Regions from separate parts of the Franconibacter pulveris genome, predicted to be linked through region 1. Evidence: predicted binding sites of a transcription regulator. Region 1 holds the regulator's gene; the other holds the start of a gene.
The links. The regulator CRP, encoded in region 1, controls carbon source genes, mostly activating them, when cyclic AMP is high. The targets are predictions, from matches to a motif close to ATGTGANNNNNNTCACAT.
Positions count from the first base shown of each region.

Region 2: the regulator CRP is predicted to act here: its motif matches at 6,007-6,024, upstream of ACU4F7_RS01870 (YjcB family protein).

Region 1 is NZ_CM165555.1:4,258,705-4,274,234, reverse strand. It holds gene nirB (nitrite reductase large subunit NirB) at 1-1,146, opposite strand, end outside; gene tsgA (MFS transporter TsgA) at 1,516-2,703, opposite strand; gene ppiA (peptidylprolyl isomerase A) at 2,985-3,557, shown strand; gene ACU4F7_RS20250 (YhfG family protein) at 3,665-3,835, shown strand; gene ACU4F7_RS20245 (putative adenosine monophosphate-protein transferase Fic) at 3,825-4,427, shown strand; gene pabA (aminodeoxychorismate synthase component 2) at 4,458-5,021, shown strand; gene argD (bifunctional acetylornithine/succinyldiaminopimelate transaminase) at 5,108-6,325, shown strand; gene ACU4F7_RS20230 (YccS/YhfK family putative transporter) at 6,326-8,401, opposite strand; gene crp (cAMP-activated global transcriptional regulator CRP) at 8,466-9,098, opposite strand; gene ACU4F7_RS20220 (OsmC family protein) at 9,407-9,811, shown strand; gene ACU4F7_RS20215 (phosphoribulokinase) at 9,833-10,702, opposite strand; gene ACU4F7_RS20210 (YheU family protein) at 10,817-11,035, opposite strand; gene ACU4F7_RS20205 (hydrolase) at 11,036-12,052, opposite strand; gene ACU4F7_RS20200 (NUDIX hydrolase) at 12,163-12,882, opposite strand; gene prs (ribose-phosphate diphosphokinase) at 13,080-13,937, shown strand; gene ACU4F7_RS20190 (nicotinate phosphoribosyltransferase) at 13,949-15,436, shown strand; gene ACU4F7_RS20185 (ABC transporter ATP-binding protein) at 15,456-15,530, opposite strand, start outside.
Region 2 is NZ_CM165555.1:376,779-392,308, forward strand. It holds gene ACU4F7_RS01850 (filamentous hemagglutinin N-terminal domain-containing protein) at 1-1,266, shown strand, start outside; gene uvrA (excinuclease ABC subunit UvrA) at 1,418-4,246, opposite strand; gene ssb1 (single-stranded DNA-binding protein SSB1) at 4,477-5,013, shown strand; gene ACU4F7_RS01865 (hypothetical protein) at 5,242-5,586, shown strand; gene ACU4F7_RS01870 (YjcB family protein) at 5,623-5,901, opposite strand; gene ACU4F7_RS01875 (EAL domain-containing protein) at 7,132-8,739, shown strand; gene soxS (superoxide response transcriptional regulator SoxS) at 8,727-9,050, opposite strand; gene soxR (redox-sensitive transcriptional activator SoxR) at 9,135-9,593, shown strand; gene ACU4F7_RS01890 (glutathione S-transferase family protein) at 9,859-10,527, shown strand; gene ghxP (guanine/hypoxanthine transporter GhxP) at 10,884-12,233, shown strand; gene ACU4F7_RS01900 (Na+/H+ antiporter) at 12,381-14,027, shown strand; gene ACU4F7_RS01905 (LysR family transcriptional regulator) at 14,031-14,924, opposite strand; gene ACU4F7_RS01910 (CidA/LrgA family protein) at 15,027-15,452, shown strand; gene ACU4F7_RS01915 (LrgB family protein) at 15,445-15,530, shown strand, end outside.

The DNA.
Region 1 (15,530 bases):
GTTGCCGTAGTCGCTGGTGTCGCCCACCAGCACGGCGCCGAGCAGGGTTTTGTTGTCCGCGCTTACCACGAGGCGTTTGTAAACCTCTTTGCTTTCGTCGAGAAAGACGTAGCTGCGGGAGTTCGGCGTACGGCCATGCGCGTCGCCGATGCCGCCCACGTCAACGCCGAGCAGCTTCAGTTTGGCGCTGAGATCCGCCCCTTCGAAGGCGTTCGCGTTGCCAAGAATATGGTCGACCGCGACCTGCGCCATTTTGTAGCCCGGCGCCACCAGCCCGTAAACACGGCTGTTCCAGCTGGCGCATTCGCCGATAGCGTAGATATCCGGGTCGGAAGTCTGGCACTGGTCGTTGATCATGATGCCGCCGCGCTGGGCGATAGCGAGATCGCACTGTTTCGCGAGCTTATCGCGCGGGCGAATACCGGTGGAGAACACAATGAAGTCCACTTCCAGTGCGCTGCCGTCGGCAAAACGCATGGTTTTACGCGCTTCAACGCCTTGCTGAACGATCTCTTGCGTATTTTTGCTGGTGTGAACTTTCACGCCCATGCTTTCAATTTTGCGACGCAGCTGTTCGCCGCCCATCTGATCAAGCTGTTCGGCCATCAGCATCGGCGCGAATTCGATAACGTTCGTTTCCACGCCTAAGTTTTTCAGCGCCCCGGCGGCTTCCAGACCGAGCAGGCCGCCGCCCACGACCGCGCCGCGTTTACTGCGACGCGCGCAGGCTTCAATGGCGTTCAGGTCTTCAATAGTGCGGTAGACGAAGCAATCCTGGGTTTCCGCGCCTTTGATAGGCGGGATCCACGGATAAGAGCCGGTCGCCATGATCAGTTTGTCGTAATAAACGCTGCGCCCGGAGCTGGAGTGAATCACCTTCTCCTGACGGTTAATGGTAATGGCGCGTTCGCCCACCAGCACTTTCACGCCGTGTTTTTCATAAAACCCTTCACGGACAAGAGAGAGTTCTTCAGCGGTATGGTGGGAGAAGTAGGAGGAGAGATGCACGCGGTCATAGGCGATGCGCGGCTCTTCACAGAAGACGGTAATGTCGAACTGGCCCGGTTCGGCTTTGTCGAGAAGGTCCTCGATAAAGCGGTGGCCGACCATGCCGTTACCGATAATAGCGAGTTTGACGTTGCTCATTTTTGCCTCGATTTCTTTTCTATTACTGCCTACCTTAACGATTCAGCACCCCCGCTTATTGATGTGGATCAATTGCCCTCTTATATACCCCTTAAGAGGTATATGTTTGATTTTCCTTTTATTTTCTAAGTTATGGAAATTTCTGGAAATTCGCGCTTGAGGATTTTCTGAACAAAAAAGAACGGTCGAGGCAGCGAGGCGCTGATTTTTTCACAAGGCATTAACAACTAAGGAAACGGACTGGAAATAGTTACGAAGGGGTGCCATGCGGAAGAGGAAAAGCGTTAACCGGGGGCGGAGCGGCGTTCATGGCTGAACGCCGGAATCTGAACAATGTCCCCTTCCAGACGGAAAGGGACATTAGGCTTATTAGTGCGCGGCGGCGGCAGCCGAGTGCTGGCGATGACGAGTCACAAAGCCCAGCGCGAAGCACATAACAAACACGACAGCGTAAAGGCCGTTAGCGGTAAACAGCGCAGCCTGCGCGCCGTGATTCGCCACAATCGGGCCGGTTACGATAAAGGTCAGCATGGTGCCGACGGTGCCGCAGGTCAGGATAAAGTTAACCAGCTTCGGCGAGGCGACTTTGGTCTGCAGCGAGCCCAGCGTAATGATGGTAGTGTAGATAGCGCTGGAGAAGAAGCCCAGCGCCAGGATGAACCACGACATGTGCTCCGGTTTGCTGGTGATGAAAAAGTACATCAGCACCGTGGCGAGGCCCGCCAGCACGGTCAGGATACGCTGCAGGTCAAAGAAGCGCAGCACGAAGCTGAACACCCACATGCCTATCATGTAAGACATCCAGAAGTTGCTCACCAGCGTACCGGCGTCATTCAGGTTCATGCCGAGGCCTTTGGTGGCGTACTCCGGCACCCAGCCGATAAAACCGAGCTGACCCAGAATGTAGCAAAGCGCGGCGATGGAAAGAAACAGCACGCCGACGCCCCATTTTTCTTTCGCAACCGGCTGATCGGCTTTCGGCGCATGTTTGCCGAGCACCGGGAAATCGCAGCCGAAAGTCAGGATGAAGATGGCGACGTAGACCAGACCGATGCAGGCATACACCCAGTACCACTCAATGGCGCGCGCCAGCAGGAAGGCCGCCACCATTGGGAAGATCATCCCGGCCATACTGAAGAAGGAGTCGGTAAACAGCAGGCGGGAACCGCGCTGACGTCCTTCATACATATGGGTGATAAGGAAGGTGCCGATAGACATGGTGATCCCGCTGACCAGGCCCAGTACGAACATCGCCGCCGAGAACAGCGCGAGGCTCTGGCTGTACATCAGGGCGGCAACGGCGACAACCATCAGCAAAAAGCCGAAACGCAGTTGGGTTTTCAGCGGCACGATCTCCATCAGCCAGGCGTTCAGGAAAATAGAGATAAGAATGCCGGCGTTAAGGAACGTAAAGGTATTGCTCATGCTGGATACAGGCAGATGGAAATACTCTGCAATGTTGCCCATCACCATGCCGGTGACGATAACCAACGCGCCGGTTAACGCGTAGGAGAAGAAACTGATCCATGTGAGTCTGATGCGGTTACTGTTAGTCATGGGGAGCCTGTGCATAGATATGTAAAGCGCGTTGACAGCGCCGTAAGCATGCGCATTTTATGCTCGAACGTGATCCAATTAAACATTGAGATACTTTTTTGCTGCAACTTATCTGTTATTACTTGAGATCTATCACATAAATTAACCGGTCAGGCTTAAGTGATAGCGACAAAGCGGGCTTTTAGCGTTACGTAAAGCCTGGTAAATCGCTGGCACGTTAAACAAACGCTCTTTAGAATCGATCCACTTGCATTCATCACTGCCCACGTAAGGAATTTTTCATGTTTAAAACGACTCTGGCGGCTGTCGCGGCTGTGTTTGCTCTCTCTGCGCTTTCTCCGGCCGCACTGGCGGCGAAAGGCGATCCACGCGTACTGCTCACCACTTCAGCAGGCAACATCGAGCTGGAGTTAAACAGCCAGAAAGCCCCTGCAACGGTGAAGAATTTTGTCGATTACGTGAACAACGGTTTTTATAACAACACCATTTTCCATCGCGTTATTCCGGGCTTTATGGTCCAGGGCGGCGGTTTTACGGCGGACATGCAGCAAAAAACCACGAACCCGCCGGTGAAAAACGAAGCGGACAACGGCTTGCCTAACACGCGCGGCACCATCGCCATGGCCCGTACCGCCGATAAAGACAGCGCCACCAGCCAGTTCTTTATCAACGTGGCCGATAACGCTTTCCTGAACCACGGCCAGCGCGACTTTGGCTACGCCGTATTTGGTAAAGTTGTGAAAGGCATGGATGTAGCCGATAAAATCGCTCAGGTGCCGACGCACGACGTGGGCCCATACCAGAATGTGCCGTCAAAACCGGTAGTTATCCTCTCCGCGAAAGTCCTGCCTTAATCTTTCCTGACGCGGGTGGCCCACACCCGCGTTTCCTCCTGCTTTCTGCGCATCTGCCAATTGCTGCTTATACTTGTGGCAAATACGGTTACGTTCAGGGAGGCGTTATGGCGAAAAAACTTACCGACAAACAGAAGGCCCGGCTGTGGGAGCGGCAAAAGAACGCCAACTTCCAGGCCAGCAACCGTCTGGAAGGGATCGATATCCCTCTTATCACCCTGTCGCGCGAAGAAGCGCTGGCGCGTATCGACGAACGGAGGGGGCACTATGAGCGATAAATTTGGCGAAGGGCGCGACCCCTATTTCTGGTCGGGCAGCGAAGTGCTGCGCAACCGGCTGAACATCCATTCTTTGCAGGACTTGCAGCACGCCGAGCGCGAGCTTACCTCGCTGCGAGCCGCCACCCTTGAGCTGGGGCCTTTGCCGCGCGGGTTGCCGCACCTGTGCGCCATCCACCGCCAGCTTTTTCAGGATGTCTATGAATGGGCGGGCGAGCTGCGCGAAGTGGATATCTACCAGGGCGATACCCGCTTCTGCCACTTCGAATACATCGAAAAAGAGGGCAACGCCCTGATGCAGGAGCTGGAGGACGAAAAGTATCTGGTCGGCCTGGAGCCTGAAGCTTTCATTGAGCGCCTTGCCCACTACTATTGCGAGATAAACGTCCTGCACCCGTTTCGTATCGGTACCGGCCGCGCCCAGCGGGTTTTCTTCGAACAGCTGGCGCTGCATGCGGGTTACAGCCTCGACTGGCGCGACGTGGATGTAACGGCCTGGAATGCGGCCAACCAGGCGGGCGCTATGGGCGACCTCGCGCCGCTGCGCGAGATCTTCAGCAAAGTGGTGAGCGAGGCGCGCGAAAGCGAGTAGAATGACGCGGTTCTTTTTTCCGGAGCCGCCATGCTACTGCTTATCGACAACTACGACTCGTTTACCTGGAACCTCTATCAGTACTTTTGCGAGCTGGGGGCGCAGGTGGTGGTGAAGCGCAACGACGAGCTAACGCTTGCCGACATCGCGACGCTGGCGCCGCAAAAGCTGGTTATCTCTCCCGGTCCCTGTACCCCCAACGAAGCGGGTATTTCGCTTGCGGCCATTTCCCACTATGCGGGCAGGCTCCCAATCCTTGGCGTTTGCCTCGGTCATCAGGCTATCGGGCAGGCCTTTGGCGCTTCGGTCGTGCGGGCGGAAAAAGTCATGCATGGCAAAACGTCGCAGATTCAGCACACCGGAGAAGGCGTCTTTGCCGGGCTGAATAATCCGCTTACCGTTACGCGTTATCATTCGCTGGTTATCGACCCGCCGACGCTGCCGGATGATTTTACCGTCACCGCCTGGACCGATCGTCAGGAGATCATGGGCATTCGGCATAAGCGATGGGATCTCGAAGGGGTGCAGTTTCACCCGGAGAGCATTCTGAGCGAGCAGGGGCACCAACTGTTGGCAAACTTCCTTAATCGCTGAATTTTCATTGCCATTAATTGATTTATTATGCATATTTTATGCTTATCTTTTCATATGCGGTTTCGCATTAACTGGATGGGCATGACATGGCGACTGAACAAACTGCAATTACCCGCGCGACTTTTGATGAAGTGATCCTGCCGGTTTATGCACCGGCGGAGTTTATCCCGGTGAAGGGCAAGGGCAGCCGGGTGTGGGATCAGCAGGGTAATGAGTATGTGGATTTTGCCGGCGGCATCGCGGTGACGGCGCTGGGTCATTGCCATCCTGCGCTGGTAGAGGCGCTGAAAACGCAGGGTGAAACCCTCTGGCATACCAGCAACGTGTTTACCAACGAACCGGCGCTGCGCCTCGGTCGTAAAATCATTGAAGCCACCTTCGCTGACCGCGTACTGTTTATGAACTCCGGCACCGAAGCCAACGAAACGGCGTTCAAACTGGCTCGTCATTACGCGATTACCCGCCACAGCCCTTACAAAACGAAAATCATCGCGTTTCATAATGCCTTTCATGGCCGCTCGCTGTTTACCGTTTCGGTCGGCGGGCAGCCGAAATATTCCGATGGCTTCGGCCCCAAGCCAGCCGACATCATCCACGTGCCTTTTAATGACCTGAGCGCCGTTAAAGCGGTAATGGACGACCACACCTGCGCGGTGGTGGTTGAGCCCGTGCAAGGAGAAGGTGGCGTTACCGCCGCCACGCCAGCGTTTTTACAGGGGCTGCGCGAACTCTGCGACCAGCATCAGGCGCTGCTGGTGTTTGATGAAGTACAGAGCGGCATGGGCCGCACCGGCAAGCTTTTTACCTACATGCATTACGGCGTGACGCCAGACATTCTGACCAGCGCGAAGGCGCTTGGCGGCGGTTTCCCGGTAAGCGCGGTGCTGGCGACGCAGGATGTGGCCTCGGCATTTCACGTCGGCTCGCATGGCTCCACCTATGGCGGCAACCCGCTGGCCTGCGCGGTGGCGGGCGCGGCGTTTGATATCATCAACACGCCGGAGGTGCTGGATGGCGTTAACGCGAAGCGCGAGCAGTTTGTACGCCACCTGCGCGCTATCGACGAGCAGTACAACCTTTTCAGCGACATTCGCGGAATGGGCCTGCTGATTGGCGCGGAGCTGAAGCCCGCTTATAAAGGCCGTGCGCGGGATTTCCTCTACGCCGCCGCCAGTGAAGGGCTGATGGTGCTGAACGCCGGGCCGGATGTGATGCGCTTCGCGCCGTCGCTGGTAGTGGAAAGCGAGGATATCGACGAAGGGATGGCGCGCTTCGCGAAAGCCGTAGCGCGCGTAACAGGCTAATCAGCCCAGACGGCGCTTAAGCCAGATGCCGTGATGCGGCCGCTGACGCCATGCCACCGAAGAGATTGTGTGCATGGTGTTCAGGTGGCCGAGAATACGGTGCACATGCTGTTCCATGACGCTCAACGCAGTATCCGGCAGCGTCTCTGGCCCCTCCAGAATGTTCGCGTCGTGGGATTCCCCCGGCGCATCATATTCCAGCCGTTGCTGGCAGCGCTGCAACGCAATTTCACAGGACTCCAGATAACGCGCCGCCAGTTCCGGCGTCAGCATATGGTGCTCGCGCGCCATCGTCGTCATGGCGTTGATATGCTCAACGATAAACTGGCTGTGCGTAACCCAAAGCTTCATATCATCCAGGTAGTGGGCGTTGAAGCCAGGTTCCTGCATCGCCTGGTTCAGCGAGTTATAAAGTGCGTTATGCGCCTGGTTGACGCGCATCCGCTGCCAGGCAAGCGGCGCAGGCTGCGGGTCGCCGCTCAGGATAAGGCGCAGCGCCTCCTGGTCCGCCTCCAGCGCGTCGTGGGCGTTCTGGCGTAGCAGCCCGCTTTGCCATTGCGGCCACAGCCAGACCATACCGCCGAAAGCGATAAAGCAACCAATCAACGTGTCGATAAGCCGGGTGACGATAAACTGTTCGCCGTTCAGCGACAGCAGCTGTAAGGAGTAAACCGCCGTCACCGTGAAGCCAATCATCGCCCAGCCGTAGTTTTTGCGGATGATAAGGTAGCTAATCAGCGTGATAGCCAGCATCACCAGCAGCATGTAGCCCTGCGGCACATGCAGGTGCAGCGTGACGCCCGCGATGATTAACCCCGCCAGCGTGCCGGCCGCTCGCTGGAGAATGCGCACCCGCGTCGCCCCGTAGCCATTCTGCGTCACAAACATCACGGTCATGAGGATCCAGTACGGTTTTGGCAGATGGAATGCGTTGCCGACGAGGCTTGCGATGCTCAGCATCACTCCCAGCCGCGCGGCGTTGCGCAGAGCGGCGGATTTGAGCGAAAGGTAGCTTTTCAGCGCCGGGAATAGCGGCAGCCGTTTCTGCCGGTCGGCCATCAGGTCGCGGGCATAGAGCGGACGCTGGGTGCGCAGGATGCGGGCGATGCGGCTGAAGTGGTATTCGCAGAAATGACCGACAAGGTTGTCCGGGTGCTGACGGGCGATTTTCTCCAGCGCGGCGATTTGCTTATCCATGGCGAAACGCTGCGGATAGCGATGGTAGAGGATGTCGTCGGCCATAACGCGCAGGCGCGCGCTAATGGTCTGTGCGTTCCAGCGGATCACCGCCTCGGCGTGGCTGCGCTCCACCAACTTTTGCACCTCCTCCGGCTGATGCAGGCTGACCGAAATATGCTCCTGCAAATCCAGCGCCATCTGGAAGGTGCGCAGCAGACGCTTATAGCCGCTCTGTTTCCCGGCCGCCAGCATGTGCAACTGTTGATAGCACTGGCTGATAAGGTCCACTACTTTTTGTTGATGCGTAAGCAGCGGGGGCAGGGCAGTTTCCGGGTCGGTATGCTGCGTCAGCAGGTTATATTTCGCTTCGCAATAGTCCGCCAACTGGCGATACAGCAGGCTTAGCGACTCGCGAAGCGGCTGCTCGCGCCACAGCCAGAACCAGAACCAGTTAAACAGCCCGTACCAGAGCGTGCCGAAAATATAGAGCAGGATAGGCTCCCAGACTGGCATGTTCCCCGCGAGGCTTAGCGTAAAAATGGCGGCGATAAGCGAAGCGGGCAGCAACCGGGCATGCAGCGAGCTTATCTCCGCCGTCACGCCAAGCAGCAGCGCCATGCCTAAAAAGATAAGCGGCAGCGGCAGATTGTTCGCCAGTAACAGTTGCACGGTAAAACTGCTGACGGCAAAGAGCGAAGCGCCGACCGCCAGACGTTTGAAAAAGCGCTTGTGGGGCGTGTCGAGCCCGGCGATGTTGCAGCAGGCAGGCACCAGCGAAAAAAGCAGGCCCTGTTGCAGATGGCCCAGCAGCAACCCAACCGCCACCGGCAGACACAGGATCAGCGTCTGACGCAGGGCGTAGTTCACTTCCGGGTGATAAATGAGACGGCGAAACATAGAGGTAAGTGTAGAAACAAAAACGGCGTGTTACCGAAGCGACACGCCGTTTTTTTATGGCGGTTTAGCGGGTGCCGTAAACCACGATGGTCTTACCGTGCGCGGAGATCAGGTTTTGATCTTCGAGCATTTTCAGGATGCGACCGACGGTTTCGCGGGAGCAACCCACAATCTGGCCGATTTCCTGACGGGTGATTTTAATTTGCATGCCGTCGGGATGGGTCATGGCGTCCGGCTGTTTCGCCAGGTTGAGCAACGTCTGGGCGATGCGGCCCGTCACGTCGAGGAACGCCAGGTTGCCGACTTTTTCAGAGGTGACTTGCAGACGACGCGCCATCTGCGAAGAGAGGCGCATCAGGATGTCCGGGTTCACCTGGATAAGCTGGCGGAATTTCTTATAGGAAATCTCGGCGACTTCGCAAGCAGTCTTGGCGCGAACCCAGGCGCTGCGCTCCTGGCCCTCTTCAAACAGGCCCAGTTCGCCGATAAAGTCTCCCTGATTCAGATACGAGAGGATCATCTCCTTGCCCTCTTCGTCTTTGATCAGCACTGCCACTGAGCCTTTAACGATGTAATACAACGTTTCCGCTTTTTCACCCTGGTGAATCAGCGTGCTCTTCGATGGGTACTTATGAATGTGGCAATGTGACAAGAACCATTCGAGAGTCGGGTCTGTTTGCGGTTTGCCAAGCACCATGCGCTGTTATCCTCTGTTTAAACTGGCTCCAAAGACGGGGCGCGGGTCCCCCATCTGGCTTTGCAATCATTATCTTCCCGCATCCCGGGAAGTTGGCTGTCCATGTCGTCGCAGCCGGTAAATTGTCTTGTCCTCTGCATACATGCATAACATCAATGTATCGCCGCAGCATCCAGACTGTTTTAGCATAGCTTTTCATGGGTGTCTTCTATTGTCTCGTTTCAGCTTGACGCAGGTCGCCCTTCCGTTGCCTCTTTCGTAACTGGCGCGTAATCTGTCAAAAATTTTTATACATCGGAGTGATGATTATGCAGGCACGAGTAAAGTGGGTTGAGGGATTGACGTTTCTGGGCGAATCCGCTTCAGGGCACCAAATCCTGATGGACGGTAATTCCGGCGATAAAGCGCCAAGCCCGATGGAAATGGTGCTGATGGCGGCAGGCGGTTGCAGCGCTATCGACGTGGTGTCTATTTTGCAAAAAGGGCGTCATGACGTTCAGGATTGCGAAGTGAAACTGACCTCAGAACGCCGCGAAGAGGCGCCGCGTTTGTTCACTCACATTAACCTGCACTTTATCGTAACGGGTAAGGCGCTGAAGGAGGCGGCTGTGGCGCGCGCGGTGGATCTCTCCGCTGAGAAATATTGCTCTGTGGCGCTGATGCTCGGCAAAGCGGTCAACATCACCCACTCTTATGAAGTGGTGGAAGCCTGACGCGGGGCGGCGTCAGCCGCCTTATTCAATTTTTTTCCCTTCCATCAATCGCTGCACCAGCGGCAGCATAATTAATTCCATCGCCAGCCCCATCTTGCCGCCGGGAACGACAAGCGTATTGATGTGAGAAATGAAAGAACCCTGAAGCATGGCGAGCAGCCAGGGGTAATCAATCCCTTCAAGGTTGCGAAAGTGGATAACCACAAAGCTTTCATCGAGCGAAGGAATGCCTTTCGCCGCGAAGGGGTTAGACGTATCCACCGTCGGCACGCGCTGGAAATTAATATGGGTGCGGGAAAACTGCGGCGTGATGTAGTTAATGTAATCTTCCATTGATCGCACCACGGAATCCATCACCGCCTCGCGTGAATGCCCTCGCTCGCTGGTATCGCGAATCAGCTTTTGGATCCACTCAAGGTTGACGATAGGCACTACGCCCACCAGCAAATCTACATGCTGCGCCACGTTGTGATGCGGCGTGACCACGCCGCCGTGCAGCCCTTCATAAAACAGCACGTCGGTAGGCTCCGGCAGCGGCTGCCAGGGCGTAAAGGTGCCCGGCACCTGGTTCCACGGCACCGCTTCATCATAGGTATGCAGGTATTTGCGCGATTTCCCCTGGCCGCTGCGGCCATACTCGATAAAGGTTTGTTCAAGCAGGCCAAAGTCGTTGGCGTCGGGGCCAAAATAGCTGATATGCCGGCCTAAATCGCGCGCCTTGCGGATAGCCATATCCATTTCCGGGCGCGTATAGCGGTGAAAGCTGTCGCCTTCCACTTCCGCGGCATGAAGGTGTAGTTGAGCGAAGATCTTACGAAACGCAAGGCTGGTGGTGGTCGTGCCTGCGCCGCTGGAACCTGTAACGGCGATAACCGGGTGTCTTGATGACATAGCGAGAACTCCATGGATACGCGAAAAAGGTACGCCACTGACGCCAGCGTTCCGGCGCTGGCGGAATAGTCTGCTTCGCTCTGGCGTCAGCCTGACAAAAAGCCAGGCTGACCATCAGCCACGGAACTGCCCGCGCGGCATGATATTGACCGTTTCGTGCAGTTCAGACCACACCAGAACGGCTTCGCCGTTCTGTAATTGCCGCTTAACATCGGCCACTTTTTGTTCGAGCGAACGTTCATGTTCACCATAATCGGTGCCTTCGCGCAAGACAAACGCTTCAATCAGGTTGTCCAGCGTCTCGGGCGGCAGCTCTTGCCAGGGAATGATCATTTATCGGTCCAGATATGTCGTTAACCAGTCGGGAATACGCTTTTCCAGCCACATCTGCGGGCGTCGCAGCGTGCCGCCAACGAAGCCTACGTGTCCGCCATGATCGGTCAGTTGATACTCGATATTAGCAGGCAGCGTTTCACGTTGCGGGATCACGTGATGATCCATAAACGGGTCATCTTTGGCATGGATGATAAGCGTAGGTCGCGTTATCTGGTTCAGTAAAGGCAGAGCGCTACACTGGCGATAGTAGTCGATGGCGTCGCGAAAGCCGTGGATTTTCGAGGTAATAGCGTCATCGAAATCGCGAATGCGGCGCAGGCGCTTGAGCTGCGCCAGGTCTATCGGCAGCGTGCCGGGCCACGCCTTAAGCTTGCGGCTCGCGTTCGCCTTCAGCAGGTTCAGCAGGTAGCGCTGATAAACGCGGGAGAAGCCTTTATCCATGTGGTAGCTGCACGCTTCCAGCATCAACGGCGCGGAAACCACCACGCCCGCCGCCAGCGGAAAGTCTGCGTTCAGCTTCGCCATCAGGCAGGCCAGCATATTGCCGCCCAGCGAAAAGCCCACCGCCGCAGTCGGCGCCTCGCCGAAGCGCCGGTTCAGCCAGTGCAGAAACCAGGTGCCGTCTTCGGTTTCGCCAGAATGATAGATGCGCGGCATTTTGTTCGGCACGCCGCTGCAGCCGCGAAAATGCATCACGACGCCAAGCCAGCCACGCTGCTTCGCCGCATGGATAAGCCCATGCGCGTAGGGGCTGTGCAAGCTGCCTTCCAGCCCATGGAAAACGACCAGCCGGGGCTTGTGGCGAGCGGCTTGCGGTTCTTCGCTAAAGGCGAGATCGACAAAATCGCCGTCCGGCAAGTCGAGACGTTGCCAGTGCGGCGTAAACTGTAGCCGACGGCGCAGCAGCCGCGGCAGCATGGTTTGCAGATGCGCGTTGCTCAGACCCGGCATCGGCTGAAAATGTTGCGAGCCGGTGGGCGGAGCGGTCAGTTCTGCAGGGGTTATTTCGGCCATAGCACCAGATTAATGTAATGAGTTCGCGAATGACTATAACGATTGTTATTCATATTGTTGATGATTTGGTGCGGCGGGGCACGATAACGAACCGGGCGTTTAGAAAAAGACTATTCCGTCAGCAGATTACGCGAGAAAAGGTGAATGTTAGCATCTGGCTTGCGTCGCCAGAGCCGCGCTTTGCGGGCGCCAGTCGCCACGCTTTCGCCGGTTTCTTCAAACATGCCGGAGGCTTCAAACCGGCGAATCAGGCTTTTACGCTGGATTGGCTGGCCAAGAATGATTTCCGTCGCCTCATGCAACTGCGTCAGGGTAAAGCGCTCCGGCAGACAGTAGACCGGCAACAGCGAATACATGGTCTTCTGGCGCAGGCGATGAAGGGCTGCCTGGATAATCTCGCTGTGATCGAAGGCGAGTTCCGTATTCGGCAGCGCCGATACTGGCACCCACTTCGCGTCGCTCACCGAGGCGATATGGGGTTGGCAATCGACCCAGGCGATAAGCGCAAACCAGGCGGCGGTGAGGCTCCAGCCGCGCGGGTCGCGCGTCGGGCCAGAAAACGTCTCCAGCTGCTCCAGCCAGGAAGGGCTGACCCCGGTTTTTTCGGTAAGCTTACGCAGCGCCGTGGCGTGGGTTGAATCATCCTTTTCGATATCAATAAACCCGCCGGGCAGCGCCCAGCGCCCCTGCTGCGGCTGTCTGGCGCGCTGTACCAACAAAACGCTTAGCGCCTGATCCGCAATCGTGAATAGCACACTGTCCACCGTCACCAGCGGCGAAGGAAAACGCGAAGGATCGTATTGCTGCAGGTATTCCGCTTCTGTCGTCATAGCTGGTCCGGGTTAATTGTCGGAGGGACAAGTTTAACAGCCTCGCTCTGTCGGGCAAGATAAACCTTTATTTCATTAATAATCATCGTGTTAACTTCGTAGTGAGGAAAGCGTGAAAATTATCGCTTGCCATTTAATGTCTCATGGACAATATTAAATGTGTCGCACGGACAATAACTAAATTTGAGGAGCGAACCATGATGCAGCCGCAACTGAAACTGGATGGCAAAGAGATAGAGGTTGAAACCGGGCGTTTTCCTGACGGCGCCGTCTGGGCGAAAGTGGCGGGCGAGCTGCCTGCTACGGCTTCGCTGATGCAGATTCGCGCCGCCGCCATGAAAAACATGGATGACTTCATGCTGCTGGCGCAACTGACCGAAGCGGTACGTCACGGCTGCGATGTCCGCTTCAGCCATCTTGAACTGCCGTGGCTGCCGTATGCCCGTCAGGATCGCCATATGCAGCAAGGCGACAGCTTCGCCCTGAAGGTCTTCGCCAGCCTGCTTAATCAACTGGCGTTCGACAAAGTTTTTGTGCTGGACCCCCATAGCGAAGCGGCGGCCGCGGCTATCACTAATCTGGTAGCTATTCCTCAGGAGCGCTGCCTGCTACAAAGCGAAACGCTGAGCGCCGCGTTGCGCGCCGGGGAACTGATACTGGTAGCGCCTGACGCGGGGGCGCTGAAAAAAATCCACGCCGTGGCGCAGGCTGTCGGCGCAGACGGGTTCGCTACACTCACGAAACAGCGCAACGTAGCGACCGGCGAGCTAACCGGTTTCCGCCTGGTTGAAGGCGAGGTAAAAGGCAAGGCGGTGCTGATTGTTGACGACCTGTGCGACGCAGGAGGCACCTTCATCGGTTCCGCTCAGGTGTTGCGCGATGCCGGCGCTCTTAGCGTCAGCCTGTATGTCACCCACGGCGTTTTCTCTAAAGGCGTGGAGAACCTGTTAAGCCAGGGAATCGATCGGATCTATACCACCACCTCGCTCGCCAGCGCTGAGCTTGCCGCGAATAATATTGACGTTATTGATATCAATAAAATTTATAACGCTTAAGGAGAGAGAAAATGATGAACCCGATTCTGGCTATCGATGGTTACAAAGTTTCACACCGCGAGCAGTACCCGGCAGGAACGACAAAGGTTTATTCAAACTTTACGCCGCGCAGCGATCGTCATTTTCATTCTCCGGTAGCGGACGGCAAGCTGGTCTTTTTCGGCCTGCAGGGCTTTTTGCAGTGGTTCCTGGTTGATCTCTTCAACGAGCGCTTCTTCGCCCGTGACGAGCAAGAGGTGGTAGCGGAATACCAGGCGGTCATGGACAGCTACATGGGCAAAGGGGCGGTCAGCGCTGAGCATATCCGCGCTCTGCACCAGTTGGGTTATCTGCCGCTGCACATCAAAGCGCTGGATGAAGGCAGCAAAGTGGCGATGAAGGTGCCGGTCCTTACCATTACCAATACCCGAGATGAGTTTTTCTGGCTGGTAAACTACCTGGAGACGGTGCTTTCCGCTGAGCTGTGGAAAGCGTCGACCAACGCCACCATCGCACACCACTATCGCCTTATCTGCGAGCGCTGGGCGAAGGAAACCTGCAGTGATGCGAGCCATCTCGATTTTCAGTGCCATGACTTCTCGTTTCGCGGCATGTCCGGGCTTCAGGACACCGCCCAGGCAGGCTGCGGCCACCTGCTGAGCTTTAAAGGCACCGACAACATCCCTTCCGTACTTTACGCCCGCGATTACTACACCCAGGGCGAGGACTACTTTATCGCGGCGTCGGTACCGGCGACCGAGCACAGCGTAATGTGCATGGGCGAGCAGGCCGGGGAAATCGAGACCTTCCGCCGACTGATTTGCGACCTTTACCCGAACGGTATTGTCTCGATTGTTTCTGATACCTGGGATTACTGGCGCGTTTTGACCGAATACACCCGCGAGCTGAAGGGTTCAATCATGGCGCGGGAAGGCCGCGTGGTGTTTCGCCCGGACAGCGGCGACCCGGTAGATATTCTGTGCGGCACGGCGGCGGATGACGATACGCGTGCAGAACGCACGCCCGAAGAGAAAGGGTCGGTGGAAGTGCTGTGGGAGATTTTCGGCGGCGCCGTGAATGAGAAAGGATTTAAGGTGCTCGACCCGCACGTCGGGCTGATTTACGGCGACTCCATTACCCTTGAGCGCGCCGATGAGATTTTGCGCCGTCTGGCGGCAAAAGGTTTCGCCAGTTCTAACGTGGTGTTTGGCGTGGGCTCTTTTACCTACCAGTACAACACCCGCGACACGTTCGGTTTTGCAATGAAAGCCACTTACGGCGAGGTCAACGGCGTCGGGCGCATGATTTTCAAAGAGCCGAAAACCGACAATGGCCTGAAACGCTCCGCGCGCGGTCTGCTGCGGGTTGAGCGCAACGAGGCGGGGGATTATCAGCTCTTTGACGAGCAAACCTGGACGCAGGAGCAGCAGGGTGAGCTAAAAACCCGTTTTCTGGACGGTAAGCTTTATCACACCGAACATCTGGAAACGCTGCGCCAGCGCCTGGCGGCAGAGCAATAACGCCACTGTGCCTGGCTGATTAATCGCCCTGGGTCATCGCTTCGAGGCGTTCATGGGCATCCAGCCAGGCCATTTCACACTCTTCCAGCGTCGC
Region 2 (15,530 bases), 800 kb from region 1:
ATAGAGTCTAAATATATGACTTCCATGAACGGATCAACGCTGAATAACAAAGGCGGCGAAATCCACAGCGGTGGCGATGCCTGGTTAACTTATAACTACTATAACCGGCTTGATCCGAAAACAATCAGCCTTAACAATGAGCAAGGCGTTATTGCTTCTGACGGCAGTCTGAATATCACGGCTACCACGCTGAACAATAATGCCGGGTTGCTTGACTCGCATAATGCGATCAATTTAAGCGGTATGACACTGATTAACACGCATAGCGCAGACTTTGTCGCTAGCGAAAACTGGCAACATGAGTACCGTGATGAAGGTGGGATTTACTCTGGCGAAGGTGATGTAAGAGATACTCATAACCGCTTTGGCAGCCCGGTTTCCACTATCGCTTATAGCACTATCAATAACGAAAACGGACGTATTGTCTCTACAGGTAAGGCGACTCAGCTCTATCTCAATGGTAACGGTACGCTGAATAATAAAAACGGTGAGATAAGCACCAAAAACACGCTGAACATTGTTTATGGCGATACGGTGGACAACAGCAATGGCACAATGGAGGCGGCGAAAGATGTGGCAATTGCGGCTAATAACTTTGTCGCCGAGCCAGCAAGCGTGATTAAGGCTGGCCGTAACGCTACTTTCAGCGTCTATAACCGCTTCGCAAACGAAGGTCTTATTCAGGCAGGCAATAACTTTAGCCTGAATATGCAAGGCGGTCATGGCCCTGTCGCTACCGATAATTACAACAGCGGTAAGATCGTGGCGGCTAACCAGGTGCAATTCCAGACCCAGCAGCATGACTTTGTGAACAAAGGCGAAATTAACGGCGCGAATGGCGTTAGCTGGACGGGTGACAAGGTGACTAACAAAGGCACTATTGCCAGCAATGGCGATATCTATTTCTCGCTTAAAAAGCTGACTAACGCCAAAGATGCTTCTATCAGCGGTAAATCAGTGGCGGTTACGCCTCGCACTGTTGTAGATAACCAGGGTTCAATTACACCTGATTATGTTCCGCAGCCGCAGCCGCAGCCGCAGCCGTATCCGCAACCTCAGCCACGTCCGCAGCCGCAACCTCAGCCACATCCGGATAATTACCATGTCCCGGTTTATCCGCAGCCGCAACCTCAGCCACATCCGGATAATTACCATGTCCCGGTTTATCCGCAGCCGCAACTGCAGCAACAACCTGTGCCGAGCGAGATAGCTTACCCACAGTCCAGTAATAACAATAGCGCTACAGCGGCTTACTACCGTCGTTAATAGCGTTTATGGATAGACTTAAATGCCCCGCTTTGCGGGGCATTTTTTTATGCGACAAGGCTATTAACAAAACGCGACTTCTGAGAATGAGCAAGGGAAGGGAGATATATTCAGGATAAAAAAATCCGGGCCTGTTGACCCGGATGTAAAGCTATTGGTTCAGAAGCGGTTTAAGGAAGCGCGCAGTGTGCGACTCCTGACACTCCGCCACGGTTTCCGGCGTGCCGGACACCAGAATCTCACCACCTCCGCTGCCGCCTTCCGGCCCGAGATCGACAATCCAGTCAGCCGTTTTAATCACGTCCAGGTTATGCTCGATAACCACAATCGTGTTGCCCTGATCCCGCAACTGATGCAATACCGCCAGCAGTTGTTGAATATCCGCGAAGTGCAGCCCGGTGGTCGGCTCATCAAGAATATAGAGCGTCTGACCTGTGCCGCGTTTCGAAAGCTCGCGCGCCAGCTTCACGCGCTGCGCCTCGCCGCCGGAAAGCGTGGTGGCGGACTGGCCGAGACGAATATAGGTCAGGCCCACATCCATCAGCGTTTGCAGCTTACGCGCCAGCGCAGGCACCGCGTCGAAAAACTCACGCGCTTCTTCGATGGTCATATCCAGCACTTCGTGAATGGTCTTGCCTTTGTATTTAATCTCCAGCGTTTCGCGGTTATAACGCTTGCCTTTGCACTGGTCGCACGGCACGTAAATATCCGGCAGGAAGTGCATCTCTACTTTGATGACGCCATCGCCCTGGCAGGCTTCGCAGCGCCCGCCGCGCACGTTAAAACTGAAACGACCCGGCGTATAGCCGCGCGAGCGCGATTCCGGCACGCCCGCAAACAGCTCACGTACCGGCGTAAAGACGCCAGTGTAGGTCGCCGGGTTTGAACGCGGCGTACGGCCAATCGGGCTCTGGTCGATATCAATAACCTTGTCGAAGTGCTCCATGCCCTGCACGTCGCGGTATGGCGCAGGTTCGGCGATAGTGGCGCCGTTGAGCTGGCGCTGGGCTATCGGGAAAAGGGTATCGTTGATCAGCGTCGACTTACCTGAGCCGGAAACGCCCGTCACGCAAGTAAAGAGCCCCACCGGCAGCGTCAGCGTAACGTCTTTCAAGTTGTTGCCGCGGGCGCCAGTCAGCTTCAGGACTTTTTCCGGGTCCGCCTTCACGCGTTCTTTCGGCACTTCAATTTTACGCTTGCCGCTCATGAACTGCCCGGTCAGCGACTCCGGCACCGCCATAATGGCTTCGAGCGGGCCTTCCGCCACTACCTGGCCGCCGTGCACGCCTGCGCCGGGGCCGATGTCGATAACATGGTCGGCGGCGCGAATGGCGTCTTCATCATGCTCTACCACAATCACCGTATTGCCGAGGTTACGCAGGTGAATAAGCGTGCCGAGCAAACGTTCGTTATCGCGCTGGTGCAAACCGATAGAAGGTTCATCCAGTACGTACATAACCCCCACCAGGCCCGCGCCAATCTGGCTTGCCAGACGAATACGCTGCGCTTCGCCGCCGGAGAGGGTTTCTGCGGAGCGAGACAGCGTCAGGTAGTTCAGACCGACGTTGACCAGAAACTTCAGGCGGTCGCCAATCTCTTTCAGGACTTTTTCGGCAATTTTCGCACGCTGGCCGGAGAGTTTCAGATTGGTGAAGAAATCCATCGCATGGCCGATGCTCATATCTGAAATTGTCGGCAGCGCGGTGTTTTCGACAAACACGTGGCGCGCTTCGCGACGCAGACGAGTGCCTTCACAAGTCGTGCAGGGGCGGTTGCTGATGAACTTCGCCAGGTCTTCGCGTACGGCGTTGGATTCCGTTTCTTTATAACGGCGCTCCATATTGTGCAGCACGCCTTCAAACGGGTGACGACGTACCGACGTATCGCCACGGTCGTTGATGTACTTAAACTCAATGGTTTCTTTGCCGGAGCCGAACAGTACGGCTTTTTGCACTGTCGCGCTCAGCGTATTCCACGGCGCTTCCACGTCGAACTTATAGTGATCGGCAAGCGAACGCAGCATCTGGAAATAGTAGAAGTTACGGCGATCCCAGCCGCGGATGGCGCCGCCAGCCAGGGAAAGCTCGCCATTCTGTACCACGCGGTCCGGGTCGAAATATTGCTGCACGCCGAGGCCGTCGCAGGTCGGGCAAGCACCTGCCGGGTTGTTAAACGAAAAAAGACGAGGCTCAAGCTCGCGCATGCTGTAGCCGCAAATCGGACAGGCGAAGTTAGCGGAGAAGAGCAACTCTTCAACGCTTGCGTCATCCATATCCGCCACTACCGCCGTACCGCCGGAAAGCTCCAGCGCGGTTTCAAAAGATTCCGCCAGACGCTGGGAGAGATCTTCACGCACCTTAAAGCGATCCACCACCACTTCAATGGTATGTTTTTTCTGTAGCTCAAGCTTCGGCGGATCGGAGAGATCGCAGACTTCGCCATCAATACGCGCGCGGATATAACCCTGGCTTGCCAGGTTTTCCAGCGTTTTGGTGTGTTCGCCCTTACGTTCTTTGATAACCGGCGCAAGCAGCATCAGACGCTTGCCTTCCGGCAGCGCCAGCACATTATCAACCATCTGGCTTACCGTCTGCGCCGCCAGCGGGACGCCGTGATCCGGACAGCGCGGCTCGCCCACGCGGGCATAAAGCAGGCGCAGGTAGTCGTGAATTTCTGTAATCGTGCCGACGGTGGAGCGCGGGTTGTGCGACGTCGATTTTTGCTCAATGGAAATCGCGGGCGACAGACCTTCGATATGGTCGACGTCCGGCTTTTCCATTAGCGACAGGAACTGCCGCGCATAAGCGGAGAGCGACTCCACGTAGCGACGCTGCCCTTCGGCATACAGGGTGTCGAAAGCCAGTGAGGACTTACCGGAACCGGAGAGGCCGGTAACGACGATGAGCTTGTCGCGTGGGATAACAAGATTGATATTTTTGAGATTGTGCGTGCGGGCGCCCCGTACTTCGATCTTATCCATTCACCTATCCTGGATTGAACGCTAATGCCTGGGTGTTTAAAGGACAACCGGTGGCCAGAAACGGTTAATTATGACACAATTTAACCTGAATGGATATCCAGTATTTGTTTGCAACAGTGTATACTGCGTGAACATTTCTGGAAGCTGGCTCGCGGGTATCACTCTCAGGGGCTGGCGTGATAGAATTGACTGTTTACACTATTTAGAAACGATTTTCAGGAGACACGATCATGGCCAGCAGAGGCGTAAACAAGGTGATTCTCGTCGGTAATCTGGGGCAGGACCCGGAAGTACGCTATATGCCGAACGGCGGGGCCGTGGCGAACCTGCGCCTGGCGACGTCGGAATCCTGGCGCGATAAGCAAACCGGCGAGATGAAAGAAGTGACCGAATGGCACAGCGTAGTGCTGTACGGCAAACTGGCGGAAGTCGCGGGCGAATACCTGCGTAAAGGCTCTCAGATTTATATCGAAGGCCAACTGCGTACCCGCAAATGGCAGGATCAGAGCGGTCAGGATCGCTACTCCACTGAAGTGGTGGTAAACGTGGGCGGCACCATGCAGATGCTGGGTGGCCGTCAGGGTGGCGGCGCGCCAGCAGGCGGCGGCATGGGCGGCGGCCAGCAGCAGCAAGGCGGCTGGGGTCAACCGCAGCAGCCGCAGGGCGGCAATGCGCAGTTCAGCGGCGGCGCGCAGTCGCGTCCTCAGCAGTCTTCGGCGCCGTCCAACGAGCCGCCGATGGACTTCGACGACGACATCCCGTTCTGATAAAGCCGTTAAACGCAATGTGATAAGCGTATGCGCTGTCATAAAAAACCCTGCCCCGGCAGGGTTTTTTTACAGGCGCGATTTATTGAGATGACGCCAGAGGTAGACACGCTACCCCTTAATCAGCATTTCCACACAAGACGCAGGGTGTCATGCTTTTCGCTCCAGCCTGCCAGACGGTTTTTCCTGACCTACGCCAGCAGGCATCACCGTTAAAGGAAAAGCGTTATGACTGAGGAGGAAAATCCTTTCACCGCCGCCTGGAGCCGCAACGGTAATTTACTGTGCCACGGTCACTGGATAATTACCTTCGCCGGAAGGCCCATCACGCTACCGCAACGCTGGCAAGACAAAGCGATGGGAACCTGGGGTATCTATTCCATTATCGATCCGGAAGATGAAACTTTTGCGGATGGGCTGGAAGAGGATGAGTGGATTGTCGAAAACGTTGAATGGCTGACGGACTGCTTTTTTGAAAACCACATTCCGCCTGAAGAGGGTAATTATCGTTTTTTCTGGCGGGCCGTTAACCGGGCCGACTGGCGGTGCACCAGTTGCGCCGGCTGCATGTAAAAGAAAAGCCTCCGCAGGGGAGGCTTTCAGTTTTTATCAGGTAATGACCATCGGCCATTCCGGCGGCGTATGGCTCATGATTTCCAGCATGACGTCTTTGATATGCGTCCAGGTGGCGGCAAAGTCCAGCGACATTCCCAGCAGCCCGGTGGCGAACCAGCAGGAGGCAGCGATACCCAGGCCGCTGCTGATAAAGGCAAGCGCCTGGTAATCCGATTTACGAAACTGCACATTAAGCGTGCTCGCCATAAACATGAGCACCGCACTTAAAATTTGCCAGCGCATCAGCACAACACTGGTAGCCAGGGTAGCCATCAACCGTTCCTCAAAGACACGTTTGCTACGTCCGCGCATCGCGTTAACGCGGGCTGCGTCGGTCGTAGGCCAAAAAAGGGAAGAAATTGCAGATTTACATCAGGAGTGTGAACTATATCACATTTGCTTTTTTGTTGACCAGTTCAAATTCTTTTTTTAGCGTATCAACAAAATTTTTGAATAAATAAGGGCTCGCCCGGCTAAATAAATCCATGCGACAGCGCAAAAGCATAAGAAAACAAGTGAAATATCTGGCGTTATCGTCGTTTCAAACAACTTAACGGAGCGGAACAATATTTACAGACTACCTCTTCTGGATTATGCTCAACCCGAATTTAATTTTAACTAGCTTGATGGCAGACCGTAGTTATTTAGCCGTTTTGTTAGATATAAAATATATTATATATCTTTAAATAGCCTTTATACTTTAAAATACTATTTTCAGCTGCCTTTTTAACGTTAGTATTTCATATGCCGTTAATCTGTAGGCAGGCTTACACAGAGTAAAGACACACACAGCACCTAAAACATTGGTGCGCGTCTGTATGCGCACTGACAAAAAAATTCACTAAGTTTATTTTTTCTTACCGGTGAGCTGTGAATACAGCCGCCGGAACGCTTTTGCATACGCTATCGCTTGCGCAGAAAAGGCGGAGTAGTAATCCAGAAAGGCTTTTACGCAGGTGGGGCGTGAAAGCCTTTCTTCTTATGGCGAGTGCAATCCGCCTGCCGCAGGCTTCATCCTCGCGCTAAGTCTTAAATGGGGGAAAGCGCGTTGAGCACTACCCGCGCAAGGCTGATTTTGAACGTGTCGCGCCACCTCAGTGTTCAGGAAAGACTCCGCGCCTGGTCTGCTCGCAGTTCAGTTTGTATCCCCGCTCAAAAGCGCAGAAAAAGAGGCGAATGCAGGTCTGGGCGTTAACCAGGCTTTTACCGCGGTCGGCGCGCTTATTTTTCCAGCAAATAAAAGAAATTTGCGTTAAAAAGATATTCCTGGGCAAAGTGGCGGAAATTTCTCCTGCGAAATGCATGAAATATTTCACTTAAGAAAAATTAAATGACCGCCGCCATTTTCCTTACGGCAAATTTAGTTATCCAGGCTTAAATATTAGCTTTATAAATTGAAATGCCTATTGCCAATGTTCGTTGATTCATGCAACGTAATCACCTGTTTGCGAAAGTGTCCTTTCCGCCTAAATGTGACACAGAGAGCAGGGATATGAGGCCATAATGAATCACAGGGCACAACGTCAGGCGTTGCGAATTTTCGGCATCATCATGGTGATCTTGCTCCCCGTGATGCTGACGCTATGGTTTGCCCATTTGCGAGCGGTAAATGAGACTCGCGATCATCTGCGCTCATTTGCGCAACTTGTGCTCGATAAAACCGAAATCGTCGTGCAGGATGCCGTTCTCGCGCGCGACGAGGCTGAACAATATCAGGGACAGGTTTGTACGCCTGCTCATCGCAATAATATGTTGGACATCGTTCGCGGCCAATTATATGTAAGCGATCTTATTTATGCCGAAGGGGATAACTTTCTCTGTTCGACGGTGATTGATGAGCCTTATACGATGTCGCGGGCCGATTATACGCGCAATGAAGATGTCGCTATTTATTATTATCGCGATACGCCATTTTATGCGGGTCATAAAATGGTGTATATGCGCAAAGGAAACTATGTTGCGGTTATTAATCCTCTGGCCTACGGCGAGGTGATGACCAATGATGCTGATTTAACTTACGGCGTTTATGATACCGCCACACGGCAATTCTTTTCATTAGGCGAACATGCCGAGCGCGACAAGCTCCTGCCATTATTGAATAATAAAGAAGATGTTTTTCAGCAAGACGCTCATTTTTATTCCATTGCGCATTCCGCTAAACGCCCTATAGCGATTATTGTTTCCACTTCCGATGTGCGTTTTTATCAGGAATGGCATCGACAGATCTCTTTTATGTTGCCGCTGGGTTTCATCTGTAGCGCTATCATTCTGTTAATATGGTCAAGAACACAGCAGCAGTTTAATTCGCCGCGGCGCTTATTACAGCGCGCGATCCAGAAGAGACAATTACGTCTGCATTACCAGCCCATCATTGATATTCAGCGTGGGCTTTGCGTTGGCGCCGAGGCGCTGCTGCGCTGGCCCGGTTACAACGGCCAGGTAATGAGTCCCGCAGAGTTTATCCCGCTGGCTGAGCAAGAAGGATTAATCGCCAAAGTAACCGATTACGTAGTAGAAGAATTGTTCAGCGACTTAGGCGGTTACCTTGCTTCACACCCCGAAATTTATATCTCGATTAACCTGTCCGCTTCCGATTTCCACTCCTCACGCTTAATCGCTTTGATTGAAGACAAAAATAAACAATATGGCGTGCGCGCACAGCAAATTAAAATCGAAGTGACGGAGCGAGGTTTTATCGACGTGCCGAAAACCACGCCGGTCATTCAGGCGTTTCGCCAGTCTGGTTTTGAGGTGGCGATTGATGATTTCGGCACCGGTTACTCCAATCTGCACAATCTTTATTCGCTTAACGTGGATATCCTTAAGATCGATAAATCGTTTATCGATACGTTAGCGACTAACAGCACCAGCCATCTTATCGTTGAGCATATTATTGAAATGGCGCAAAGCCTGCGGCTGAAAATCGTCGCCGAAGGGGTGGAAACCGCCGATCAGGTCAGTTGGCTGTTAACGCGGGGCGTGCAGTATTGCCAGGGCTGGTATTTCTCCAAAGCGCTGGCTTCGCCGGAGTTCATCGCCTGGCTGAATCAGAGCCCCGCCGACTCTCAGCCAGTCTGTTCCTCGCCCACCATTATGCATCAGGCGCTGTGACGGTAGTCGGAAGGCGTGCGGTCAAACTCCCGGCGGAAAATACGTGAAAACGTCTGCTGCGAAACGTAGCCGTAATCCATCGCGATATCAAAAATAGGCCGCCGGGTAGAGCGTAATTCCTGCGCCGCCAGCAGCAGGCGTCGTTGGCGAATATAGTCGCCCAGCGTCTGGCGCATCACCGTACGAAACATCCTCTGCAGGTACCACTTCGAATAGCCCGACTTCTTCGCCACCACGTCAATATTCAATGGCTGGTCAATATGTTCATCAATCCATTCCGTCAGCGCGTGGATGATTTCCTGGTGTGACATAAGACATCCTCTTCGTTGATTACCGATTAGCCGTTCGTTGTGAGGCCGAGTATAATTCCTCAAGTTAACTTGAGGTAAAGCCCTATGGATAAGAAAATGCCCCGGCTAAAACATCTGCTTACGCCGGGGGAGGTCGCAAAGCGTAGCGGCGTTGCGGTCTCCGCGCTCCATTTCTACGAAAGCAAAGGCTTGATAAAAAGCACCCGCAATGCGGGCAACCAGCGCCGCTATTCCAGGGAGGTATTGCGTTATGTGGCCATCATCAAGATTGCGCAGCGTATCGGTATACCGCTCGCAACCGTTGGCGAGGCGCTTGGCGTTTTGCCGGATGGACACACGCTGAGCGCAAAAGCGTGGAGGGAACTTTCATCACAGTGGCGGGAGGAGCTGGATCGGCGAATTAAAACGATGACGGCGCTGCGAGATGAGCTGGATGGCTGTATTGGCTGCGGTTGTCTTTCGCGCCGCGACTGCCCGCTACGCAACCCGAACGATAAGCTGGGCGAGCAGGGCACCGGCGCACGGCTGCTGGAAGACGAGTAAAAGACGAAAGCGCCCATTACGGGCGCTTTCGGGTTTTCCGGTCTTGGTCTTTCGCTCTATCCCGCTGTCTCACGGGAGGGTTTCCCCCGACATCGCGCCCCTCGGTTGTATCATGCAGGAGGGTCCGGGCTGCGCCGACACTGCAAGTATAGTTTATGCTCGCGGTTTTTTCAGAGAGGTCTGGCGATTTTTTAATCGCCCCAGCGCCCGGACTGGCGGCCCGTTACCTATAGTTAATTTAACTGAGATAACACGAGGTTACGCCATGCTTACCGTTCATCATCTTAATAATTCCCGCTCACAGCGCATTCTCTGGGCGCTGGAAGAGTTGAACCAGCCTTACGAAATTGTGCGCTATCAGCGGGAGCCGACCATGCTGGCGCCCGAGGCGTTGAAAAAAGTGCATCCGCTCGGCAAATCGCCGGTGCTGGAAGATAACGAACACAAGCTGGTTGAGTCCGGCGCCATTCTTGAATATTTGCAGGAAGCTTACGACGGCGAGCAGCGGTTTAAGCCGCAGAACCCGGCAGAGAAGCTGGATTACCGCTTCTGGCTGCATTATGCCGAAGGTTCGCTCATGCCGCTTTTGATGATGAAGCTGGTTTTCTCAAGTCTCGGCAAACCGCCGGTGCCCTTCGGTTTTCGCACGCTGGGCAAAGCGCTGGGGCAGGGGGTGCAAAAGGCGTATCTCAATAAGCAACTCGCCACGCACACGCAGTTCATTGAAAACCATCTTAAACAGCATCCCTGGTTCGCCGGGCAGAGCTTCAGCATGGCGGATATTCAGATGAGCTTTCCCATCATCGCGCTGCTGGCGCGCGGCGGGGTGGGTAACGCGCCGCAGATTGAAGCATGGAAAAAAAATATCGAGGCGCGGCCTGCTTACCAGCGCGCCATGGAAAAAGGCGGCCCGTTTGACATTCCCGGCGGCTGAGGCATGCGAGGCATGCAAAAACCCTATGAGCCAGGCAAAATTGAAAACGTTATTCTGCATAATTGTTGCGAATTTGCGCATCAACGGTATCGTTTGCGCATAACGCGGCGATTAATTAACCAGCCAGCGGGTATTTTCATGCAAAGCCGTAAAGTTCTGTTGAAAATCCCCGCAGGAAGGCTGGATAATCGTTTGCCTTAAATTGACGAGCCGTTTTTACGCGCGGAGTTAAACGTTTGCTTTGCGTGGCCCCCACCTTTGCCACGCACTCAGCCAGGGAATAGACGTTTGATCGGCAGTGGGTTGTCCACCACGCGTAGAAGCGAAATCATAAAAATCTCAGGGGATGTTTCACTATGTCTACGCCTTCAGCGCGTACCGGCGGTTCGCTTGACGCCTTCTTTAAAATTTCAGCGCGCGGCAGCACCGTCCGTCAGGAAGTTGTCGCGGGTCTTACCACGTTCCTCGCCATGGTCTACTCCGTCATCGTCGTGCCGGGCATGCTTGGAAAAGCAGGTTTCCCGCCCGCCGCTGTCTTTGTCGCCACCTGCCTGGTCGCCGGTTTCGGCTCAATTGTGATGGGGCTGTGGGCTAACCTGCCGCTGGCTATCGGCTGCGCCATTTCACTGACCGCCTTCACCGCCTTTAGCCTGGTGTTGGGCCAGCATATCAGCGTGCCGGTAGCGCTTGGCGCGGTATTCCTGATGGGGGTGCTGTTTACGATTATCTCCGCAACCGGCATTCGCAGCTGGATCCTGCGCAACTTGCCGCACGGCGTTGCGCACGGCACCGGCATCGGCATCGGCCTGTTCCTGCTGTTGATCGCGGCAAACGGCGTCGGCCTGGTTATCAAAAACCCGCTGGATGGCCTGCCGGTGACGCTCGGCCACTTCGCCAGCTTCCCGGTTATCATGTCGCTGATTGGTCTGGCGGTGATTATCGGTCTGGAAAAACTGAAAGTGCCGGGCGGCATTTTGCTGACCATCATCGGCATTTCTGTCGTCGGGTTGATTTTCGACCCGACGGTGCATTTCTCCGGTATTTTCGCCATGCCTTCGCTGAAAGATGAGCAGGGCCATTCGCTGATTGGCAGCCTCGACATCATGGGCGCGCTGAACCCGGTCGTTATCCCAAGCGTACTGGCGCTGGTCATGACGGCGGTCTTTGACGCTACGGGCACCATCCGCGCGGTAGCCGGCCAGGCGAACCTGCTGGATAAAGACGGGCAGATTATCGACGGCGGCAAAGCGCTGACCACCGACTCGCTCTCCAGCGTGTTTTCAGGCGTCGTCGGCGCAGCGCCCGCGGCGGTTTATATCGAATCGGCGGCCGGTACGGCGGCAGGCGGCAAAACGGGCCTGACGGCGCTGACCGTCGGCGTGCTGTTCCTGCTTATCCTGTTCCTTTCTCCGCTCTCTTATCTGGTGCCTGCTTATGCTACCGCACCGGCGCTGATGTATGTCGGCCTGCTGATGCTGAGCAACGTCGCGAAAATCGATTTCGCTGACTTCGTGGACGCCATGGCGGGCCTTATCACCGCCGTGTTTATCGTGCTGACCTGCAACATCGTTACCGGCATCATGATAGGCTTCGCTTCTCTGGTGATTGGCCGCATCGTCTCCGGCGAGTTCCGTAAGCTGAACATCGGCACCGTGGTTATCGCCATCGCGCTGGTCGCTTTTTATGCAGGCGGCTGGGCAATCTAAGCGTTTTTCTCTCTGCGGGCGGCGTGAGCCGCCCGTTTTTTGCCGCTTTAAGGCACATCCTGTTTCCTTTTGATTGATGACGATGTTCTATTATCAGGGCACAACAGCGCTTTTCTGATACAAAACACATCGCAATCGAAGGAACGCATGGAAATCTTTTTTACCATTCTGATCATGACCCTTGTGGTCTCCCTCTCCGGGGTAGTGACGCGAGTGCTCCCCTTTCAAATCCCGCTTCCGCTGATGCAGATAGCCATCGGGGCCTTACTGGCCTGGCCGCGCTTTGGCCTGCATGTGGATTTCAACCCGGAACTTTTTCTGGTGCTCTTTATTCCGCCGCTGCTGTTTGCTGACGGCTGGAAAACCCCGACCCGCGAGTTTCTCGATCATGGGCGAGAGATAATCGGCCTTGCGCTGGCGCTGGTGGTGGTCACCGTGGTCGGCATCGGCTTTCTCATCTACTGGATGGTGCCGGGCATCCCGCTCATTCCGGCTTTTGCCCTGGCGGCCGTGCTTTCGCCGACCGATGCCGTGGCGCTTTCCGGCATCGTGGGCGAAGGACGCATCCCGAAGAAAATCATGGGCATCCTGCAGGGCGAAGCGCTGATGAACGACGCTTCGGGTCTGGTGGCGCTGAAATTCGCCGTGGCGGTGGCGATGGGGACGATGGTCTTCACCGTAGGCGGCGCGACGGTCGAATTCCTGAAAGTGGCGATTGGCGGTCTGCTTGCCGGCATCGCTGTAAGCTGGCTCTATGGCCGTTCGCTGCGCTTGCTAAGCCGCTGGGGCGGCGATGAGCCCGCCACGCAAACGCTGATGCTGCTGCTGTTGCCGTTCGCCTCTTACCTGATTGCCGAACACATCGGCGTCTCCGGCATTCTGGCCGCGGTTGCCGCCGGGATGACCATCACCCGTTCCGGCGTGCTGCGCCGCGCGCCGCTCGCCATGCGCCTGCGCGCCAACAGCGTCTGGTCGATGCTGGAGTTTGTCTTCAACGGCATGGTCTTCCTGATGCTGGGCCTGCAACTGCCCGGCATTTTTGAAGGTTCGCTGGCGCAGGCGGAGCTGGATCCGAACGTGGAAGTATGGATGCTGTTCCTCGACATCGTGCTTATCTACGTGGCGCTTATTGCGGTGCGTTTCGCGTGGCTGTGGGTGATGAAGCGCTTTAGCCGCCGCTTCCTGACCAAAAAGCCGATGGAGTTCGGCTCCTATACCACGCGCGAGCTGTTTATCGCCTCTTTCGCAGGGGTACGCGGCGCCATTACGCTCGCCGGCGTGCTCTCTATTCCGCTGCTGTTGCCGGACGGCTCGCTGTTCCCGGCGCGTTACGAGCTGATTTTCCTGGCGATGGGCGTGATCCTTTTCTCGCTGCTTGTTGGCGTAATTATGCTGCCCATTCTGCTGCAAAACGTGGAAGTCGCGGATCACGCCTTAGCGCGTAAAGAGGAGCGCAAAGTCAGGTCCCTGCTTGCTGAAGTGGCTATCACCGCCGTTCAGAAGAAAGAGGAGCGGCTGGCGGCGGACGTGAATGAAAACATCGACGACGATCTGCTCAGAGAGGTGAGCTCAAGGGTTATCGGCAATCTGCGCCGCCGCGCTGACGGGCGCAACGATGTGGAAAACAGCGAGCTTGAAGAAAGCCTTGAACGGCGCTTCCGCCTGGCTGCGCTGAACGCCGAGCGCGGAGAACTTTACCATCTGCGCGCCACGCAGCAGATCAGCAACGAAACGCTGATGAAAATGCTGCGCGATCTCGACCTGCTCGAAGCGCTGCTGAGCGAGAAAAGCTAAGCCCTACTGGCCCGCTTCGGCGGGCCAGAATGTTTTACAGCAGGCTATCCACGCCTGCGCGCTTTGCGAAAGATACACCCCCTCGCGCCAAATCATCCCCAGTTGCCAGCGAAGCTCGCTTTGCAGCGGCAGCCACATCAGCGTGGTCTTATCGAGTTTCTCACACACCGGCTCAGGCAGGATGGCGACGCCAACGCCCGCCTGCACCATTGCCGCCAGAAAATCCCACTGTCCGCTACGCACCGCGATGCGCGGTTTTATCTCATGCGCGCTGAACAATTGCATAAGCTGGCGGCTGAGTGAAAAGTCTTCGTTATAGATAAGCAGCGGCTCGTTTGCCAGTTGCTCTGGCTCAACGTGCCGACGACTCAGCCACGCGCCGGAGCGGGGCGTGAGCACGCAGAGCGGGTGGCTAAACAGAGGCAGAGTGACAAGGCTGCTTTCTTCGTCAACGGGCAGCGCGGTGATAGCGAGATCGAGCTCGCCGTTCAGCACCGCCTGCTGCACCGTCAGCCCGCCAAACTCAGAAATTTTTAGCTCAACACCTGGATACCGCTGGCGGTAGAGGCTAATAGGGCCGGCCATGGTCATGCCGACCATCGGCGGGATGCCGAGGCGAAGAATGCCTTTGTTGAGATGGTTAATGTCGCTGAGTTCCGATTCAAGCTGGCGAAACTCCGCCAGAATAGCGAGGCCGCGCTCATAGACTACGCGGCCGGTATCGGTCAGCAGCAGCCTGCGCCCGTCGCGGATAAGCAGCGTGCAGTTCAGCTCGTCTTCAAGATTGCGCAGCATCTTGCTGATAGTGGGTTGGGTGACGAAAAGCGTCTGCGCCGCGCGGGTGAAGCTTTGCTGGCGCACAACCTCGACAAAGTACCGCAGCGTTCTGATATCCATAACTATTCCTTCGAACTATAGCTGCAATGAGTTTAATTCATTTCGTACCGGGAAGGACGCTCCCTATACTGACGCTCTGCCGTTTTTTCTGGAATATTGACCATGATCCTGGCGTTACGTCGCTTTACGCCTGCCGTGACCCGCCCGTTGCAAATCGCGCTTCAGGTACTTCTTTATGTCGGACTGTTCTTGCTTGCGCAAAATCTTGTGGACTGGCTCCATCTGCCGCTGCCCGCCAACCTCGTCGGCATGCTGTTGATGCTGGGGCTGATTGTGCTTCGCGTGCTGCCGCTGAACTGGGTGCGGGCCGGAGCGCGCTGGCTACTGGCGGAGATGCTGCTTTTCTTCGTCCCCGCCGTGGTGGCGGTAGTGAACTATGCGCAACTGCTGATGGTGGACGGCTGGCGCATTTTTCTGGTTATCGCCCTCAGTACGGTATTGGTGCTGGGCGCTACGGCCTTTGTGGTGGATAAGGTTTACCGTTACGAACTCGCGCGCGAGGCGCGCAGGCAGGGCAACCGTGAGTAATTTCCTCTTAAGCGTGCTCTGTCTGGTGGTGACGGTTGCGCTCTACTTTGCGAATAAAAAGCTGTATCGCCGCTTTCG